2 regions of the Thiorhodovibrio winogradskyi genome follow, and region 1 is predicted to be linked to the other one. Evidence: predicted binding sites of a transcription regulator. Region 1 holds the regulator's gene; the other holds the start of a gene.
What was found. The regulator FNR, encoded in region 1, switches genes on or off when oxygen is low (the NO sensors DNR and NnrR bind a similar motif). The targets are predictions, from matches to a motif close to TTGATNTANATCAA.

Region 2: a site for FNR is predicted at 2,201-2,214, ahead of hcp (hydroxylamine reductase). Genes of this name have one in related genera too.

The regions. Positions count from the first base shown of each region.
Region 1 covers NZ_CP121472.1:3,024,524-3,030,390, forward strand. Annotated here, with positions in the region: gene Thiowin_RS13685 (T2 family ribonuclease) at 1-286, shown strand, start outside; gene Thiowin_RS13690 (2'-5' RNA ligase family protein) at 289-993, shown strand; gene Thiowin_RS13695 (hypothetical protein) at 1,381-1,620, shown strand; gene Thiowin_RS13700 (hypothetical protein) at 1,617-1,847, shown strand; gene Thiowin_RS13705 (sulfur globule family protein) at 2,301-2,678, shown strand; gene fnr (fumarate/nitrate reduction transcriptional regulator Fnr) at 2,886-3,644, shown strand; gene nhaD (sodium:proton antiporter NhaD) at 3,858-5,339, shown strand; gene dnaQ (DNA polymerase III subunit epsilon) at 5,381-5,867, opposite strand, start outside.
Region 2 covers NZ_CP121472.1:4,605,032-4,610,898, reverse strand. Annotated here, with positions in the region: gene Thiowin_RS21120 (Crp/Fnr family transcriptional regulator) at 1-357, opposite strand, end outside; gene Thiowin_RS21115 (cyclic nucleotide-binding domain-containing protein) at 357-524, opposite strand; gene Thiowin_RS21110 (hypothetical protein) at 571-717, shown strand; gene hcp (hydroxylamine reductase) at 777-2,069, opposite strand; gene Thiowin_RS21100 (GtrA family protein) at 2,887-3,399, shown strand; gene Thiowin_RS21095 (NAD(P)/FAD-dependent oxidoreductase) at 3,462-5,072, shown strand; gene Thiowin_RS21090 (hypothetical protein) at 5,109-5,867, shown strand, end outside.

The DNA.
Region 1 (5,867 bases):
TTTGGATCATGCTGGAATCATGCCCAACGCCATGACACCAATCGCATCGGTTACCCTTGTCAACGTGCTCAAGAAGGCCTTTGGCGTCAATCCGATCATCGAATGCGTCACCCCCAACCGTGGCGATACCGCTTACCTTTACGCGATCGGACTCTGCTTCTCGAAATCTCACGATCCGCTGGACTGTCATCAGGAGTCTGACACTAGCGACGCTAGTTGCCCGGCGACTGTCATCTATCCGACACAGAATATTCCAGCAAGGCCACGGCAATCTAGGAACCACTGATCATGATGACAACAATGCTAAGAATTCCAATGATCCTTTTAGCGGTATTCTTACTATCCACGTCTATCGCCTTTGGCCAAAGTAATCTGATCGCCATTGATGTCTTGATTCAGCCAGGCCCGAAGATGGTGGCTGAAGCAAAAAAATGGAATACGGCGCTGCGTGAGCAATACCCCAATGGATTCAAGCTAGACGAAGGACATCTTCCTCACATCACGCTGATACAGATGTTCATTGCCGAATCCGATCTACCTAGGATGTTGGCGGCTGTGGCTCAGGTTAAGTCGGAGTTTGACTGGCGCACTCTCGAACTAACGGCGACAGGTCTTTATCACTTTCCAACCGGCCAGAATGGGCTGGCCGGTTTCTTGATCGAACCCATTGACCAGTTGCATGCGTTGCAGCAAGATGTCATTGAGGCTGGGAGAGACTATGCGCGAAAAGGGGGAGATGAATCCGCATTCGTTCCTGATCAGTCAGGTTCTCCGTTTGATCCGAGCCTGTTCCATTATGTTGAGACATTCGTGCTGAACCAGACTGGAGATAGGTTCAATCCGCATGTCACGATCGGTGTGGCGCCACTCAATTTGTTACAGGAATTAGAGCAGAAACCATTCGACAAGTTTACCTTCGGTGCCAATGACATAGCGATCTATCAACTCGGCAATTTTGCAACAGCGTCCAAGCGCCTAGACCGCGACCGCTAATCCATTTTCACCTGAGACCCCCTAACTCATCATCTTAGCTGGCGGCGCACCGGCACGTCACTTCAACATTATGACCGAGCAGAATTCAGTGGGAATCATGCCCAATGCCCCCGGCATGACCCTGGCTCCAAGTCAGGTGACCGTCTTAACCCTCGAATAATCCAGAAGATGGTGTCTCATGATTGATTACACTCAGTTTGATTACTCAATACTTTTCATAGCGGTACTAGTGATAGGCTATGGTATCTATGCGCTCATACGTGGCGAATTTCAATGGAATTTCACAACGGCGAAGCGAATAGAACGCCCAGTGTCGTTTTGGCTGTCGATCGCTTTTTCTTTTATCGGCGGAGGACTCATGCTCATGCTGGGAATGAATATCTGCCCATGCTAGAACTGGCCTCGCTCGCGCGCTTTCTGAACACACTCGATGCGCTGCCGGAGGGCGCACGCGATCTGGTCACCGCGCATCACCCGCTGCGCGAGGTGGGCACCAAGGGAACCGCGCTGACCCGGCATGGCCAGAAGGCGCTCTTAAGGAACTCGCCAAACGCCCGCTGCTCGCGGGTCATGTCCATGATGCCTTTGACCTCACCGAGCAGAGCGTGGCGGGGCCGGTGCGCATGATTAGCGCCGGCACCCTGTCGCGGCGTCTGCGCTCCCCCTCGGCGATTTTCAACGAGCTGCGCTGGGATAGCGAGCATTTGCGCGTGAGTCTGCGCGATCTCGACGTTTACCCCACGACTGTCATGATGATCGGCGACCTGCCCGAAGACGCAACCCCTCAGCGCCGTCCGGACAAGCAAGTCGCGCCGGTCGAGAAGGTTCCGGCTGTGGATCCACCGTTGCATTGATTGCGCTTGGCGCCGCGGGGCTGCGACAGTTAGGATTCTGGCATGCGCTTGAGTCACTTAACTTCTTGTGCATTGCTCAAGAATCAATGTCTCTTGCAGCACCCTGTAGTGGCGGCGATGATGGTGGAAATGACAATTCCCCTTGTCAAATCGCGTCAAATGCGGTGCGTCAGCACTTCACAAGCGCGGAAGCTGCACGTATACTCTTGAGTTATTCGCTTCGGCGAATGCGCGAGTCGGGGCCGCGGGAGCGGTCAAGAAAGTCTGGTGACCCGACAGTCGGCAGGAATCGGCCTAAGCTGTCACCTGGGCCAACTGAGCCAGACAAGCTGGACCGACTCACGCGGGTCCGACCCACTCGGCCCCGACCCTTTCAGATGGCCGGGCAGTCCTGGTTTCCTGTTCTGACATCAACTGCTTACCCGAAAGACGTTACCATTTAGGAGAGAGACAATGACGAAGTTTTCTAAGATGATTGGCGTTGCCGCCATTGCTGGCGCTGCCGCCTTCTCTATGGGTACCGCACAGGCTTGGTGGGGTCCTGGTTGGGGCGGCCCCGGTGGTTACAATGATGGCTGGGGTGATGGCTTGGGTGACATGTTGGGCGACGGCTATGGCGACTTCAACATGAGCATGTCGGGTGGTGGTCGCGGTCTAGGACGTGGCCGCGGTTATGGCTATAACCGTGACTATTATGGCTATGGCCCTTATGGCCACGGCTACCCCTATGGCGGCTACGGCCATCCGGGTTATGGCTACGCGCCCCCGGCTCCCTATGGTGCTCCCTATGGCGCGCCTCCGGCTCCGGCCAACAGCGGCGAATCCAAGTAAGACTGACTCTAGCAGTCTGTTACACAGCGCAGACAGCCCAGGCACCGAGTGCCTGAGCTGGGCTCCGAGCCGCGCCGACCCAGGCGCGGCTTTTTTGTGCCTGCTCGATTCCCTGTTTGCATCTAGGGTTGGCCTGATGGGAGGCTCCACTTGATCTCCGTCAATGACGGCTGCAAAATGGCAAAAAACTGATCGGAGTGGAGCGCCTTGAGTCAGGATAAAATTATTTCTTTCGAAAATATCCGGGTTGCTTGCCGCAACTGCTCGCTTAACGCCCTTTGCCTGCCAATGGGCTTGTCAGGCGAGGATGTCGAGAAGCTGGAGAGCGTGATCAAGCGCTCGCGGCCGCTGCATCGCGGCGAGCATCTGTTTTACGGCGGTGAGCGTTTTCAATCTCTCTTTGTCGTCAAGACCGGGTCGGTCAAGACCTACACCCCGAGCTCAGAGGGCGGCGAGCAGGTGCTTGGCTTTCACTTGCCCGGTGAGTTGATCGGCCTGGACGCCATCGATCAGGATTTTCACGCCTGTTCGGCGCGGGTGCTTGAGACTTCGGCGATCTGCGAGGTTCCCTTCCGCAGGCTCGAGGAGTTGGCGGCCACCCTGCCCTCGCTACAGCATCAACTCTACCGCCTGCTGAGCAAGGAGATTGTCGAGGAATCCGAACTCCTGATGCTGCTGGGCAAACGCAATGCCGAGGAGCGCCTGGCGGCTTTTCTGGTCAGTTTGTCCCAACGTCTGGGCAAGCGCGGTCTGTCGACTACGGATTTTCACCTCAGCATGTCCCGGCATGAGATTGGCAATTATCTAGGCCTGGCGGTTGAGACCGTGAGCCGGCTGTTTACCCGCTTTCAAGACGAGCGAATGCTGGATGTTGACAGAAAACATGTTCAGGTACTTAACATGCCGCGTATTGAAGCCCTGGCGGGCATCGCACAAAACCGCACGGGCAAGCGCGAAACCAGCTGATTTTCTTGCGGGCTGGCGCCCTTGCCGGAGCCGCCGAGCCCGCCACCATCGCGCAAAAAAACACATCTACCTCCATACCGTCGCTTGCGCGCAAGGCGAGGGACAGTCAACCCGCCTTGCATCGGCGGCGCAATCACGACATCCTTAGTGCCCTTTTCCGCCCGGCTGGTTGCAGGCAACCGGCATTTGCAGTCTCTTTCAGGATTTCCTGTCATGCATGACCTTCGCGATCAACCTGCGCGTCATCTCCCGGCCTTGGCTGGTCTTGGCCGCGCCTCCATCGGCATCAGCAGCGCGCTGCTGGGAACACTTTTGCTGTTCTTCTCTGGCGGCCTGCTGGCATCCGAGGGCGGCACCGCACATCTGAATCTGACCACCACCTGGGTGGGACTGACCTCGCTGCTGATCTTTGTCGTCGCCTATGGCCTGGTGATGACGGAGGAATTTACCCATCTGCGCAAGTCCAAGCCGGTGATGCTGGCGGCTGGCGCGATCTGGCTGCTCATTGCCTACTACTACGAAACCCATCACGGCAGCCCCCATGCGGCGGCCGAAGCGGTGCGACACAACATCATGGAGTTCGGCGAGCTGTTTTTGTTCCTGCTCGCGGCCATGACCTACATCAACACCATGGAGGAGCGCCTGGTTTTCGATGCCCTACGCTCCTGGCTGCTGCGCATGGGGTTTGGCTACCGCACGCTGTTCTGGATGACGGGTTTTCTGGCCTTTTTTATCTCGCCGGTGGCCGACAACCTGACCACCGCGCTGTTGATGTGCGCAGTGGTGATGGCGGTGGGCGCCGACAGTCCCAAGTTTGTTGGCCTGGCCTGTATCAACATCGTGATCGCGGCCAACTCAGGCGGCGCCTTCAGCCCCTTTGGCGACATCACCACCCTGATGGTCTGGCAGAAGGGCATTATTGATTTCGAGTCCTTCTTCCGGTTGTTCATCCCCGCGCTGGTTAGCTTCGCGGTGCCAGCCTGGTTCATGCACAAGGAAATTCCCAACGTCAAGCCGCCGCCGAGCCAGGAGCGCGTACGCATGAAGCGCGGCGCCATTCGGGTGGTGCTCTTGTTCCTCGCGACCATTGCCACGGCGGTGAGCTTTCACAATTACTACCACCTGCCGCCGGTCCTGGGCATGATGACGGGTCTGGCGTACCTGAGCTTCTTTAGTTATTACCTGAACATGACCGGTGAGATGTCGACGGTACGCGCTGGCAACATCGAAGACAGCATGCCTTTTAATATCTTCAACAAGGTGGCACGCGCGGAGTGGGACACCCTGATGTTCTTCTACGGTGTCATTTTGTGCGTCGGCGCCTTGGGTTTCATCGGCTATCTGGAACTGGTCTCCCATGTCGCCTACGACGGCATGGGCCCAACCATCGCCAACACGCTAATCGGCATTCTGTCTGCTGTTGTGGATAATATCCCGGTGATGTTCGCGGTACTGACCATGAGCCCGGAGATGAGCCAGGGCCAGTGGCTGCTGGTGACACTCACCGCTGGCGTGGGCGGCAGCCTGCTATCCATTGGCTCCGCCGCCGGCGTGGCGCTGATGGGCCAGTCCAAGGGCATGTATACCTTCTTCGGGCATCTTAAATGGACGCCCTATATCGCGGCGGGTTACTTCGCGTCCATCCTCAGCCACTTCATCATCAACTTCGGAACCTTCAAGCTGCCAGCTAATTGATAGCTGCCCCCAATGACTGGCAGCCGGCAGACCGACATCGCTCATGAGCCAGAGCCGGCCTCGGTCTGCCGCAGCCACACACACTGGCCTCCACTGGCTTGGTCGATGGCGACCAGCCGCTGGCGGTGGGCGTCAAGCTCGGCCCCGCTCGCGCGCATGACCACCAGGGCCGGGCGGTCCTTCGATAGCATCCGCGCCACCTGCGCACCCTGCCCGTCGCGCGGGCGTGCCGGCTGGCTGTCCAGCTCCAGGCTGACCTGACCGCCGGTCATGGCCAGATAGACTGCAGCCAAAATCTCGGCATCGAGCAGGGCGCCGTGCAGATCGCGCTTGGTGTTGTCGATCTGATAACGCTTGCACAGGGCATCCAGGCTGTTGCGTTGGCCGGGATGGCGGCTGCGGGCCAATTTCAAGGTGTCGATCACTTCGCACTGATTCTCGATTCGTGAGGCGTCCTGGCGCCACAGGCGCAGTTCGTGATTCAGAAAGCCAAGGTCGAAGGCGGCGTTGTGAATGATCAACTGGGCG
Region 2 (5,867 bases), 1.6 Mb from region 1:
GGCCGCAGCGAACAGAGGCGCGCGGTCTGGGCAGGCAATATCCGCCACGGGGAGCCCGCCCAACTGGCGCAAGCGCGCCAGTGAGGGAATTTGAATCCGCCGCCGCTCGACCCGGATCAGTCCGCACCGCGCCAATGCGTGTAGCTCGCGGGAGAAGGTTTCCGACGACAGGTTCAGGCTGGATGCGACCAAAATCTTCGACGCCAGCAACTCCAGTTGGGCGCTGTCCGGCGCCGTGACGCTGGGGCTCGCCTCACGCAGCAGCAAGGCGACGACCCGCTGGGCGGCCGTGTGCAGGCAACAGGCCTCGAGATCGATCAGCAACCGCTGCGCGCGCTCGGCTACCAGGCGAAGCATCAGCTTGGCGACTTCGGGCCAGTGCGCAAAATGGTGGCGCGCACCTGGCGGACGTCGATAAAAAGCAGCCGGGCATCGCTCAGCGCTTCGACATGCAGTGCGCAGGGTTGTCCGAGAAAGGCCGCCGCCTCGCCAAAGGTGCGTGGGGGCCGGAGGATTTCCAGCACCCGCTCATCCCCATCGGCCGAGAGCAGCGCCAGTTTTTACCCGGCCATGCTCCAGGATATGGAAGCCCTCCAGGCGCTCGCCGCGGTTGCACAGTACTTGACCACGGTGCGCCTGGCGCGGATGACAGCCGGCGGCGAGAAAACGCAAGGCCGCGCGCGGTGCGCTGGCGAAGACCGGGATGGTCTACAGTAACGCCAGGCTGGCGATCGCGCGAGTGTCTGGAGGCATGGCCTTGGCAAGGTTCTGGACGCTCAGGCGGCCAAGGCCAGTTTCAGATCCTCCAGCGGATCGCCATTCGTCAGGCGCAGGTCATAAGCCGCTTGCAGCCGGGCAAAGATATTGGGCGTGATGAAAGCCGGCGGCTGCGGGCCTAAGTTGATGCCCTTCACGCCCAGATACAGCAGCGTCAGCAGCACCGCCACCGCTTTTTGCTCGAACCAACTGATCACCAGGGTCAGCGGCAGATCATTCACTGTGCAGTCTAGTGCCTCGGCCAGTGCCACCGCGACCATGATGGCGCCATAGGCATCATTGCACTGCCCCATGTCGAGCAGACGCGGCAGGCCGAGATGCTCGCCATACACATGATCGCGAATGCGATACTTGCCGCAGCCGAGCGTGAGAATGAATGAATCCTCCGGCGTGGCGGCGGCGTAGTCAGTAAAATAATTCCGCCCCTTCTCGGCGCCATCGCAGCCGCCGATGACAAAGAAATGGCTGATCTTGCCGGCCTTGATCGCCTCCAGAATCGGCCCGGCCTGCTCCAGAATCACCTGGCGATGGAAGCCGACCGGCTGCTCGGCGCCCAGGCGCTCTTCACAGGGCGGACAGGCGCGCGCGGCGGCAATCACGGCGCTGAAATCGCCATCGGTGATGTGCTGCCCGGCAGGCACGGCGACGGCATTGGTGGTGAATAGCCGATCACGGTAGCTGTCGGGCGGAATCAGCACGCAGTTGGTGGTGCCGACGATGGGGCCGGGGAAGGCGGCGAATTCCTTTTTCTGATCCTGCCAGGCGCCGCCATAATGACCGGCGAGATTGGGATGCTCCTGGAATTTGCTGTACATGTGCGCCGGCATCATCTCGCCGTGGGTATAGACCTTGATGTCGGTGCCTTTAACCTGTTCGAGCAATTGCCACAGATCGAGCAGATCATGGCCGGTGACCAGAATGCCTGGGCCGGCCTGGGTGCCTTCGCGTAACGGTGTCGGGCGCGGCGCGCCGAAAGTGGCGATATGGCCCTCATCGAGCATCTGCATCACACGCAGATTCTTCTCGCCGCACTCCAGGCAATACGTGAGCAGGGTGTCTTCGTCGAAGTTGACATTGGTCATGGTGGCGAACAGGGCCTCTTCGATGAAGGCTGAGACGGCTTCATCCGACTGGCCGAGCCGGCGGGCGTGATGTGCATAGGCGGCCATGCCTTTAAGGCCAAAGATCAGCAGCTCTTGCAAGGATTGGACATCCTCGTTCTTGCCACACACGCCTGGGCTGTTGACGCAGGCGCTGTTACGAAAGGTTTGCTCGCATTGGTTGCAGAACATTAAGTAGACTCCCGATATGGTTTAGTAGCGTTTTGGTGTATTTTGAACAGGCTGCCTGGAGCGCGCCACGCCGTTCGGTAGGCGCACGATCAGCACGGGAGGGAGTCTGCGGCCCGACACCGAACTTAGCCTTGACTTGAGTCAAGCGGTGTAGGAGGTTGATTCGTGAAAGTCGTACCGTCGAGGACACTACGCCCGACGTCCCCTTGAGGACAGCGACGCGGCTGCGCGCGGCTTCATCGCCGCACATGACAGATGTATCATCGAAGGCTGCTGGGCAGATAGGCAGATTAAAGGTACCAGGTTCGAATTCTTTTCAAGCCACGATGAAACCAGGCGGAAACAGAGAAAACAAAGCTTGACCTAAACGCGGACAAGTTCCCGGCTTACTCTCCGTTTACTTAATTACTGTCGTATTTAGCTCTCGACCGTGAGCATTTTTTTCATTGGATTTGGAGGATAACCTTGAGTCCTTACAATTATCCATATCTTCCGGCCCCAGCACCGCTAGGACTGTATACAGCGCCTAGGATCTGCTGAGATACTGTCCCATCATGGTGATTGGTGGTACAGGGAAGATGCGCGGATAGGTGCCAAGGTCACCGACGATGCGCAGACGCTGAAAGACTGGAAATTCCGCTTGATCTGCCTGAAGTAAGAGTGCGGCTACGAGTGCGCGCTGATTGAAAAGTGATTCCGCCTGATCGACTATATAATCCGCCTGCCCGAGGCACTGGAGGCGGATTTTCTGCTGATCTATCGGCTATTGGATGCAGAGTAGAAATGGGATTATGGCTCAGTTTATTGGTATTTATTCATGAAAGTCTCGACGCAGCAGATGATCAAGGCGCGAGGTGCGATCTTTGTCCATGAATTTAGCCGATTCATCCAGTGTTCGGGCATTGCGGCTGGACTAAATATCGTAGCGGGGTATGTGTTTTATGCCGCATTTGGGTTTCGGGAAGATTGGCGCTACCCTGTATCGATAGCCTTTGCCTTTTTAATCGGAATGCTTGCCAGCTTCTATTTAAACAGAATATACACTTTTAGTAGAAGCAACCGCTCTTTGGCTCATGAAATACACGCATTTATTTTCGTCTCCATGATCGGTTTAGGGGTTACCGCGCTTATTGCTACTTTGTTTCGTAACTATTTGTTGTCGGTTTTTGCTGAGTTTTCAGTCCCGCGGGAACTTAGAAACAATGTTGAGTTGATGAGTCACGTCGCCGCGGTTGCGGTGGTTTCTCTTTACTCCTATCCGGCGCACAAGATGATTAGCTTCCGACAGAAAGTAATTGCGCCCCCAGTAGCGACTGGTATTGATGATTGAATCACGAAACTTTCCCCACATGTGCGCGAGAGTAGTTTTAAGAACCGAGAGGGTCTTTAACCATGTCTAATACCGGGTCACAACAAATCGCCATCATTATCGGCGGTGGTCCCGCCGGCCTGACTGCGGCGTATGAGTTGGCGAGCCGATCCAACATCAAGCCTGTGCTTTTTGAGGCTGGTGAATGCCTTGGGGGTATATCACGCACTGTGGTTTATAAGGGAAATCGTATTGATATTGGCGGACATCGATTTTTTTCCAAATCTCAGCGCGTGCTTGACTGGTGGCTGGGTATACTCCCAATACAGGGGGTTTCCTCTCTTGAGAAATTGAATCAAGCGGATCGCAGTCAAGTCTCTCATGGGGCATTGCAAATAGATCCCGTGGGGCCAGATCCGGAAACAACCGACTTGGTCATGCTGGTTCGATCCCGGTTATCCCGCATTCTGTTTCGTGGTCATCTATTTGATTATCCGCTTCGTCCATCATTCAAGGCGCTGCGGCAATTTGGGTTCACCACCGCGGTCACCATACTTTTTGGTTATATTGAAAAAAAAATTTTCCCGATCATGCCGGAGCGAACGCTTGAGGATTTTTTGGTCAATCGTTTTGGTTGGCCATTGTATGAGAGTTTTTTTCGCGATTACACTGAGAAAGTCTGGGGTGTTTCGTGCCGCCAGATTTCTCCAGATTGGGGGGCTCAAAGAATTAAGGGTGTTTCGATATTCAATCTCCTCAGTCACGCTGTCCGCAGTCTGATGCCTAAGAGCAAGACACAGCCGGGAAGAGAAATCGAAACCAGCCTGATCGAGCGATTTCTGTATCCCAAACTTGGCCCGGGCCAACTTTGGGAACGAGTCGCTGAACTTGTCGAAAAAATGGGCGGAGAGATTCATTTGCGTACCTCCGTCGCGGAGCTGCACCAAATTCCCTCTGGTAAAATTTCATCCATCACGGTTATTGGGCCAACCGGAACCAGGCGCATAATGACTGGGGATTGGTTTATCTCGACTTTGCCGGTAAAACAACTCATTGAGCAAATTCATCCCCCACCACCTGAACAGATAAAAACAATTGCGAATGGGCTTCTTTACCGTGATTTCATTACGGTAGGCTTGTTGCTTCGGCCTGTGAAAGCGTCGACTAACCGCTTGGTAAACACAGAAGGGGAATGGATTCGTGATAACTGGATTTATATCCAGGAGCCAGAGGTCAAGGTCGGGCGGATACAAATCTTCAACAATTGGAGTCCATATTTGGTCGCGGACCGGAATCATTTGTGGCTCGGCTTGGAATATTTCGCCAACGAGGACGATAGGATTTGGCGGTTGCCGGACGATGAGATGGCCAAGCTTGCAATCTCTGAACTAAGCACCTTAGGGATGGCGGATGAAAATGATCTTCTTGATTATACTGTAATCCGTGTACCCAAGGCTTATCCTGCTTATTTCGGCACCTTTGACAATTTTTCTGAGATCCGTGATTACCTTGACCCAATTGAGAATTTGTTTCTGATAGGCCGCAATGGTATGCACAGATACAATAATCAGGACCATTCGATGCTGGCGGCTATGACCGCAGTTGACAATATTCTGGCCGGAATAAAAGAGAAATCAAACATTTGGTCAGTTAACACCGAGCAGCGATACCATGAGTCCGTCAGACCACAGTGACAGGCAATTGGACTGCCAACAGCTGAAGATACTTACATGTCTAATAAAAATCTAGCAAGGCTTTATTGGGCATTGGTTGTCACCTGGCTACTGATCATCAGTTTACAGGATCCATCGTACGATGGGATCTGGCACCTGCACGTTGCTTGGCTCATTGAGAAGGGGGAATTGATTCCTTTCGAGGATTTCTTCGAGCATCACACCCCGCTGCTTTGGGATGTTCTTGGGCTCTATTTCCGCCTTGGTGGGAGCGAGTCATTTTTTTTAGTTTTTGGTAATGCCGTTGTATTGTTTTGCGGATTGTGCGTGGTCATTGGCTTCTATCATATCGGCCGACATCATGCCAAGGGGCATTGTGAAGTCCATGGTAACAACAGTGCGCAGTATGAAAATATTCCGCCGGGCATGTTGGGAACAATGTTTTTCATTCTTGCCGATGGCGTGGCGGCTCATCTGTTTATTCCACGTCCGGAAACCCTCAGCACAGCCTTTTGCGTCGGCAGCTTTTACTATTGGATTACAACTCGTAACAACGCAAGTCAATCGACACTTCGTCTCGGTCTGTCCGGAGCGCTCTTCTCGCTAGCAGTCCTTGCCAGCCCAAGATTTCTGGTTCTTGCGGGTCTGTTCTTGCTCCCGACTGACACGAGGTACCCTTGGATTGATTTTAACCTTCGCCGCATGACCGTGTTTGTTAGCAGTTTTAGTCTGACTATCGTCTTTTATTTGTTCGCGTCGCCGGTGACGCTAGATCAGTTTCGCTTCATTTTCTCCTTCAGCTCACTGTTACAGCGG